2 regions of the Stenotrophomonas sp. YJH_SMC_12-1 genome follow, and region 1 is predicted to be linked to the other one. Evidence: riboswitches for the same ligand, from Rfam matches in the RefSeq annotation. Region 1 holds a riboswitch; the other holds the start of a gene.
What was found. Region 1 has a riboswitch for glycine ahead of AC5P8Y_RS11145 (trimeric intracellular cation channel family protein). Riboswitches for the same ligand answer to the same signal wherever they lie in the genome.
Positions count from the first base shown of each region.

Region 2: linked by a shared signal. The riboswitch ahead of gcvP (aminomethyl-transferring glycine dehydrogenase) and the one ahead of AC5P8Y_RS11145 (trimeric intracellular cation channel family protein) in region 1 are both predicted to bind glycine.

Region 1 covers NZ_JCAFUD010000005.1:176,677-181,082, reverse strand. Annotated here, with positions in the region: gene AC5P8Y_RS11165 (NAD(P)/FAD-dependent oxidoreductase) at 1-401, shown strand, start outside; gene AC5P8Y_RS11160 (hypothetical protein) at 493-948, opposite strand; gene AC5P8Y_RS11155 (nuclear transport factor 2 family protein) at 954-1,385, opposite strand; gene AC5P8Y_RS11150 (GIY-YIG nuclease family protein) at 1,457-1,732, opposite strand; glycine riboswitch at 1,773-1,862, shown strand; glycine riboswitch at 1,876-1,981, shown strand; gene AC5P8Y_RS11145 (trimeric intracellular cation channel family protein) at 2,064-2,681, shown strand; gene AC5P8Y_RS11140 (3-deoxy-7-phosphoheptulonate synthase) at 2,850-3,923, opposite strand; gene AC5P8Y_RS11135 (hypothetical protein) at 4,219-4,406, opposite strand, start outside.
Region 2 covers NZ_JCAFUD010000001.1:539,967-544,372, forward strand. Annotated here, with positions in the region: gene AC5P8Y_RS02535 (siderophore-interacting protein) at 1-435, opposite strand, end outside; gene AC5P8Y_RS02540 (multidrug effflux MFS transporter) at 576-1,802, opposite strand; glycine riboswitch at 2,102-2,204, shown strand; gene gcvP (aminomethyl-transferring glycine dehydrogenase) at 2,267-4,406, shown strand, end outside.

The DNA of each region.
Region 1 (4,406 bases):
ACCCGGAGCTGTTCGTGGCCGGTGACCTGGCCGCACTGAGCCAGGCCGACGGCAAGCCGGTACCCGGCGTGGCACCCGCTGCCAAGCAGATGGGCAAATACGTGGCCGAGGTGATCCGCGCACGCCTGCACGGCAAGCCCGAGCCCGGCCCGTTCAAGTACGCCGACTACGGCAACCTGGCCACCATCGGTCGCATGGCCGCGATCGTGCACCTGGGGCGGCTGCAGCTGTCGGGCGTGCTGGCCTGGTGGTTCTGGCTGGCCGCGCACGTGTTCTTCCTGATCGGCTTCCGCAACCGCATCGTAGTGCTGCTGAACTGGGCCGTGGCGTACTGGAGCTACCAGCGCAGCGCGCGCATCATCTTCGGTGATGACCAGGAAGACCGGCGACCCCGGCGGTAGTGCCGGCCGCTGGCCGGCTGCCGCGCGGTCCGTCCCCTCTCCGCAGGAAAGGGCTCTGACTCCGTCAACATCATCCATGCATGGCGTGGATCTACCGCTTCATCGGGCCGCCGGGCACCCGCCGTTTCGACCATGCGCGGCAGAAGTCCTCCTTCCTTGCGGTGTCGGCAATCTGCGCGGCACTCCAGTTGCGGGTAATCCAGATCGTCAGTGCCGTGCTGCTCAGATGCCAGCGCAGCATGTCGTGCCGTGGCTGCCGCCAAAGATGGCGGCGGGCAATCCAGAACGCCTCCCGTTCCACCTCTGGCACCTTCTTCTTCATCGCGTCGTCGTCGAAGAACTGCGCGGCGAAACTCCAGGGATTCATCGGCTGAAATCCTGTTCGCGGTTCACTGCTGCACGCAGCCACACCACTGGGCGCACGGTCTGCTGGCTTCGGCCAACCGCCCACCAGGGCAAGCCCGAGCAGGTACAGCAGGCCAGGCAGCAGTGCGATGCCGGCGGCCAGTACGACGACGGAGACCCATGCCTTACCGGCGGCACGCATCGTGCTCACTTCGCCTTCGGTTTCGGGTACCACAACGCGTTGACGATGACCCAGCGCTGGTCGAAGCGCCCCATGTGGAAGTAATCGACGAACCACGGCGTTTCCAATCGCACCGAGGCGGCATTGCCGGTCACGTCCAGCACCGTGCAGCGGCGGTCCCATTGATCCTTCGGGGTCTTCAACGCGCCCTGCTTCGTCAGCGCGACCAGTTCTTCCTTCGACATGCGGCGCAGGCCCAGCCGCTCGTCGGGCGTATCGCCGAGGACCGCGCGCTTGGCCAGGTCCGGGTGCAGGGAGCGGGCGACGCGCTGCGGGTCGGCCTCCAGCTGGCCGTCGACGTAGTCATGGCAGGTGGCTTCGATGGCCGCGAGGGTGGCCGGGTCGGCAGCGGGACTGGTTGACGCGGAGAGAGCGAACAACAGGGCGACGGTGGACATCCGGGTCTCCAGCGCTGAGGGCTGGGCGATCATCGCATGGCGGCACAGAGGCATCCATGTATGCCATGGATCTACAGGGACCCAGCATCCACCGCCTGCAGCCAGGCCAGCTTGCGTTCCCGCGGCTGCTGCTTGAGCTGCCATTCGGCCCGCGAGGCGGCGGCCCGGTCCGGGTACTCGCGCACGGCCAGCACGCGCAGCGGCGGCCGGGCCCGGGTGTAGCGCGCGCCCTTGCCGGCCTGGTGGGCGGCAAAACGCGCGTCCACGTCGGTGCTGATGCCGGCGTAATAGCTGCCATCGCGACATTCGAGCAGGTACAGGAACCACGGGCGGAGGGACGGGGCCATGCCCGGATTATGCCGTGCTGCACTGCAGCGGATATACTGGCGCCCGAATGCAGGAGAGAGGCGCCGCGCTGGCGCCCGCCGAAGGCGCAGGCTCCCATGATCGCTCAGGCCGGTGGGCTGGAATCCCACCAACCATGCATTCGACTCGCCGAGCTGGAGAGAGGTCACCGGGCATGCCCGGGACGATCCGCCGAAGGGGCACGCGGCCCATGCCGCTGAACTCTCAGGCAAAAGGACAGCGGGAGCGGCACCGGTCATCGTCATCCCGTCATTGCGCAGGCAGTGGCGGTAGTCGCGCATGGCCGGCCCCACCGCGCCCGGAGCCTGCCCAATGCTGCTGTCCATCATCTACCTGATCGCCATTTCCGCCGAAGCCATGACCGGCGCGCTGGCCGCCGGCCGCCGCCGCATGGACCTGTTCGGCGTGGTCATGATCGCCTGCGTCACCGCCCTCGGTGGTGGATCACTGCGCGACATCCTGCTCGGCCACTACCCGCTGGGCTGGGTGAAGCATCCGGAGTACCTGGGCTTCACCGTATGCGCGGCGCTGATCGCCACTTGGGTGGCGCGCTGGATGCACCACTTCCGCCGCACCTTCCTGGTGCTCGATGGCCTGGGCCTGATCGCCTTCACCCTGATCGGCTGCTCGATTGCGCGCGAAGCCGGCCATGCGATGCCGATCGTGCTGATCGCCGGCATGTTGACCGGCGCGTTCGGCGGCGTGCTGCGCGACATCCTCTGCAACGAGGTGCCGCTGATCTTCCAGAAGGAGCTGTACGCGATCATCGCGCTGCTGACCGGCGCGGCCTACCTGTTGCTGCTGCACTGGGGCGTGGCCGACGCCACCGCGATCCTGTGCTGCCTCGGCGGCGGCTTCGCGCTACGCCTGCTGGCGATCCACTACCGCTGGGAAATGCCGAAGTTCGTGTACCACGACGAAGTGCATTGAGGTTCGCGCGGCGGAATCCGCACCACCCCGGCGATGTACCTGGCGCTGTCGCTCATGCGCAGCGCCAGGCGCATCGCCGGTGCAGATGGGCCGGTCTCCAACTCCGACCGGCCCTGATCGCGGCCGCACCCCCGCAGGCGCTGGCCGCCATCCACACACGTGCCGCACTCAAGCGGCTTCGGACACCTTCACGTCGCGACGGGCGCGCACGGCCGCGGCCAGTCGCTCCAGCACCGTCACGGTGGTGTCCCAGTCGATGCAGCCATCGGTGATGCTCTGCCCGTAGACCAGCGGTTGGCCTTCCACCAGTTCCTGGCGACCACCGACCAGATGGCTCTCGATCATCACACCGACGATGCGCTGTTCACCGTCTTCCAACTGAACGGCGATGTCCTCGATCACCTTCGGCTGGTTGTCCGGATTCTTCAGGCTGTTGGCATGGCTGGCGTCGATCATCAGACGAGTCGGCAGCTTGGCCTTGGCCAGCGCCTGGCAGGCCTCGGCGACACTGCCTGCATCGTAGTTCGGCTGCTTGCCGCCGCGCAGGATCACATGGCAATCCGGGTTGCCAGTGGTCGACACGATGGCGGTGCCGCCCTGCTTGGTGACCGACAGGAAGTGATGCGGATTGGAGGCCGCACCCACCGCGTCGGCGGCGATCTTCACGTTGCCATCGGTGCCGTTCTTGAAGCCGACCGGGCACGACAGCCCCGAGGCCAGTTCGCGGTGCACCTGGCTTTCGGTGGTGCGCGCACCAATGGCGCCCCAGGCCACCAGATCGGCGATGTACTGCGGCGAGATCACGTCGAGGAACTCGACACCGGCCGGCAGGCCGAGCTTGTTGATGTCGCGCAGCAGGCCACGGGCAATGCGCAGGCCCTTGTCGATCCTGAAGCTGCCATCCAGGTCCGGGTCGTTGATCAGGCCCTTCCAGCCCACCGTGGTGCGCGGCTTCTCGAAGTACACGCGCATCACGATTTCAAGTTCCCCGGCCAGCGCGTCACGCAGCGGCTTCAGGCGCTGGGCGTACTCGATGGCGGCCTTCGGGTCGTGGATCGAGCATGGGCCAACCACCACCGCCAGGCGGTCGTCACGGCCATGCAGGATCTGGTGCAGGGCCGCGCGCGAGGCGCTGACGGTGTCGGAGGCTTCATCGTCACACGGCAGCATCGCCAGCAGCTGGGCAGGCGGTGTCAGCGGTTCGATGGTGCGGATACGCAGGTCGTCGGTGTGCGGGGGCATTGGGGGAGGTCTCCGGAACGTTGGGGGTCCCCAGCGTGGCGGCATGAAAAAAGCCGCCAGGTTCGCTGGCGGCTTTCGGGAATGCGTCTGAAGCTTTCTTCAGGGTGAGCGCAGTCCTTCCTCCGCCAATGGCTTCGGAAAGTAATACCAGTAAAAGCGGGTGGCGGCTGCGTTCATGGGTTGTATTGATAGCACAGCTTTTGCGCAGTGCAAAATGTTTCATCCGCAACTGGGGACGCGGTTCAGCGAGATGCGCGCCGGCCCTGCCCACGCGGCGGCAACCACGCAACGTCGCTCATTTGCCATGCACTTCCACATCCAGTAGCAGGCCCTCATGGATGTCGGCCCAGCGTTCCAGCACGCGATCCAGTTCCTGCCGGGCCTCGTCCAGCTGCTCGGGGTTGAGCAGGGAACGCGCGGTGTAGAGATCGGAAACCAAGCGCCGCAGGGCCGATTCCTGGATGGCCACCGACGGCCCCTCCA
Region 2 (4,406 bases), on a different contig from region 1:
ACCGGCCGGTGGCTTCCACTCCCAGCCCTCGCTGCTCTCGGCACAGTCGGCGTCCGGGGCCAGCAGCACTACACGGTCGCCTGGGCGGGCGTGCATGGCCCAGCGCGAGGCGGGGCCGGTTTCGCCATGGATGACGAAATCGACGTCGACCTCGCCCTGCTCGGCGCGCAACTGGCGGATGGTGTAGGTACGCATCGGCGGGCGCTTGTCGTCCGGCAGGGCCCGGTAGCGTGGGTACCAGTCTTCACCGCTGGGGACCTGCGGCACCTCCTGGCCGGGCAAGGGGAAGAACACCTTGATGCGCTGGTCAGGGCCTTCGGTCTTCATCCGCGCCACGTCGGCACCGGTGAACACCATGCGGTCAAGGGAAGGGGAAAGAACGCGGCGCTCCTTCAGCGCCACCTCGAACAGGCGGTAGGTCTGCTGCGCAGCCATGGGGAACCTCATGCAACGACATCGGATTGGCTGGCTGTCGTGCATCCACGCACCGGCTGGCTGGAGTGCCCAGCCTAGTCCGGTCGTTCCTCTTCGCAAGCGTTGCGGGCAAAGCGGCCGGCCCTACCCCTGCGCGCTGCTCAATGGCCCGTGCAGGCCGCCTGTGCCGCGCGTTCACGCTGGTGTTCCCAGTACCAGAACACGAAGCCGGCGGCGAAGAACGCGGCCTGCCCCAGCGCCAGGTGCAGCGGGCTGGCACTGAGCAGCGGCGACACCACGCCGGCCACCACCGTGCTGATCATCAGCTGCACGAAGGCCTGCAGCGACGAGGCCAGGCCGCGCTGGTGCGGGTACATGTCCAGCACCGCCAGCGCCAGGATCGGGAAGATCAATGCCATGCCCATGCCGCCCAGGAAGATCGGCAGTACCGCCCATGGCAGCACGAACTGTGGCGACAGCGCCACGTAGCCGACATTCAGCAGCACCGACAGCGCACACAGGCCGAAACCAATGGACACCTGGCGGGTGGGCGTGGTGTGCCCGGCCATGCGCCCGGACAGGAACGAGCCGGTGGTCATGCCGCCGATGGTGGGGATGAACAGCCAGGCAAAACCACCCTCGCCCAGATGCAGGTGCTGCATCACGAACACCGGCGCCGAGGAGATGTACAGGAAAATGCCGCCGAAACCGATGCTGCCGGCCAGCGCCAGGCGCAGAAACCGCGGGTTGAAACCGATGCGCACGTAATCACGCAGCAGCACGCGCGGCGACAACGGCACCCGTGCCTCCACCGGATGGGTTTCCGGCAGGTAGCGTGCAGTGGCCGCCAGCAGGAGCAGCGCAAACACCACCAGGAACCAGAAAATCAGTGGCCAGCCGGCGCCACTGAGCAGGATCCAGCCGCCAATGATCGGTGCGATGGCCGGAGCGATGCCGAACAGCATCGATACCTGGCTCATCAGACGCTGCGCGTCGTGTCCGTGGTACAGGTCGCGGATCACCGCGCGGCCGACGATCATGCCGACGCCTGCTGACAGGCCCTGCAGCGCACGGAACGCCAGCAGCGTGGTCAGGTCGGTGGACAGCGCGCAGCCGACCGAAGCGCCGACGAACACCACCAGGCCACCGAGGATCACCCGCTTGCGGCCCCAGGCATCGGACAGCGGGCCGTGCGCAAGGCTCATCAGGCCGTAGAACAGCAGATACACGCTGATGGTCTGCTGCACCGCCACCTCGTCCACCGCCAGGCGCTGGGCCAGCTGCGGGAACGCCGGGAAGATGGTGTCGATCGAGAACGGACCGAACATGGCCAGGCCGGCGAGCAGCAGGGCCATGCGGCGGGTGGAGGGAGCAACAGCGGCGGTCATGGGAAAGGCGTCCGGCAGGGCCATGCGCGGCACGCACGGCGGGCGCCGGTCCCCTGCAGCAGGGACGGCGCCAGATGAATTCGGGTATCCGCCCATCATAGGTGGGGATTGCACCTGATGCCATGCAGCAGTGCACAAAACGCACGGACGGGCCATCGGCCATTCAGGCGCGGCCTCCAGGACCGAAGGCGGCCGCCGCGCCCGCAACGGGCTATAATCGGCGGGCAACACGGTGGGAGAAGCGGAACACCGCTGCCGAAGGCGCAACGCCCGTAATCGCTCAGGCCCGATACCACCCGTAACACAACTCTGGAGAGACCGGTTCGATCCGGCGCCGAAGGGGCACGAAGCTGCGGTCCGCCGCGCTTTTAAACTCTCAGGCAAAAGGACAGAGGGGCGCCCCGCAGACCGCCGACCGGCGGCTTGTGCCCGTGCGTGTGCCCTTTCCTGACGGATCCTTCGCCATGTCCCAGAACACCCCTTCCCTGCGTGAGCTCGAGCACCACAACGCGTTCGTCGAGCGCCACATCGGCCCCAACGACGCCGAGATCGCGCAGATGCTCGACGTCGTCGGCCACGCGTCGCTGGATGCGATGACCGACGCCATCGTGCCGGCCAAGATCAAGTCGCCGGCACCGCTGGCACTGCCGGAGTCGATGACCGAAGTGCAGGCACTGGCGAAGATCCGTGCGATCGCCGACAAGAACACCGTGCTGCGCAGCTTCATCGGCCAGGGTTACTACGGTACCCACACGCCGAACGTGATCCTGCGCAACATCCTGGAAAACCCGGCGTGGTACACCGCCTACACCCCGTACCAGGCGGAAATCTCGCAGGGCCGCATGGAAGCGCTGATCAACTTCCAGACCCTGTGCGCCGACCTGACCGGCATGGAAATCGCCAACGCCTCGCTGCTGGACGAAGCCACCGCCGCCGCCGAAGCGATGACCCTGGCCAAGCGTTCGGCCAAGTCGAAGTCGGACACCTTCTTCGTGCACGACGCCGTGCACCCGCAGACCCTGGAACTGCTGCGTACCCGCGCCGAGCCCATGGGCATCGTGCTGCGCGTCGGCGCCCCGGCCGAAGCGCTGGAAGCAGAAGCCTTCGGCCTGCTGCTGCAGTATCCGGACACCTTTGGCCAGGTCGGCGACTACAAGGCGCTGGTCGATGCCGTGCACGCACGCGGCGGCCTGGTGGCCGTGGCCACCGACCTGCTGGCCCTGACCCTGCTGGCTGCCCCGGGCGAATGGGGCGCGGACATCGTTGTCGGCAACAGCCAGCGTTTCGGCGTGCCGTTCGGCTTCGGTGGCCCGCACGCCGCCTTCATGGCCTGCCGTGACGCCTACAAGCGCTCGATGCCGGGCCGCCTGATCGGCGTTTCGATCGATGCCCAGGGCAACCCGGCCTACCGCCTGACCCTGCAGACCCGCGAACAGCACATCCGCCGCGAGAAGGCCACCTCCAACATCTGTACCGCGCAGGTGCTGCTGGCGGTGATGGCCTCGATGTACGCCGTTTACCACGGCCCGGAAGGCCTGACCCGCATTGCCCGCCGCACCCATCGACTGGCCTCGATCCTGGCCGCAGCGCTGCGCAATGCCGGCGTGCAGGTCGGTGGCGACTTCTTCGACACCCTGCATGTCACCGGCGTGCATGCCGATGAGATCCACGCCAGCGCCCGTGCCGCCGGTTACAACCTGCGCGCGATCGACAGCGACTCGGTCGGCATCAGCCTGGACGAGACCGCCACCCGTGCCGACGTGGTCGCGCTGGCCGCCGTGTTCGGCGCGCAGGCCGACGTCGAGGCGCTGGATGCCAGCACCGCCGATGCGCTGCCGGCCGGCCTGCTGCGCCAGTCCGCGTTCCTGACCCATCCGGTGTTCAACACCCACCACAGCGAGCACGAACTGCTGCGCTACCTGCGTTCGCTGGCCGACAAGGACCTGGCGATGGACCGCACGATGATCCCGCTGGGCTCGTGCACGATGAAGCTCAACGCCACCGCCGAGATGATCCCGGTGACCTGGCCGGAGTTCTCGCAGATCCATCCGCTGGTGCCGGCCGACCAGGCACTGGGCTACAAGGAACTGATCGACTCGCTGGAAGCGATGCTGGTCGAATGCACCGGCTACGACGCGGTCAGCCTGCAGCCGAACTCCGGCGCACAGGGCGAGTACGCCGGCCTGCTGGCGATCCGGGCATACCACCGCTCGCGCGGCGAAGGCCACCGCGACATCTGCCTGATCCCGGATTCGGCGCACGGCACCAACCCGGCCTCGGCGCAGATGTGCGGCATGAAGGTGGTGGTCACCAAGACCGATGCCAACGGCAACGTCGATGTGGAAGACATCCGCCTCAACGCCGAGAAGTACAGCGACCGCCTGGCCGCGATCATGATGACCTACCCGTCCACGCACGGCGTGTTCGAGGAAGAGGTGGTCGAGATCTGCGAGATCATCCACCAGCACGGCGGCCAGGTGTACACCGACGGCGCCAACATGAACGCCCTGGTCGGCGTGGCCAAGCCCGGCAAGTGGGGTTCGGACGTTTCGCACCTGAACCTGCACAAGACCTTCTGCATCCCGCACGGCGGCGGCGGCCCGG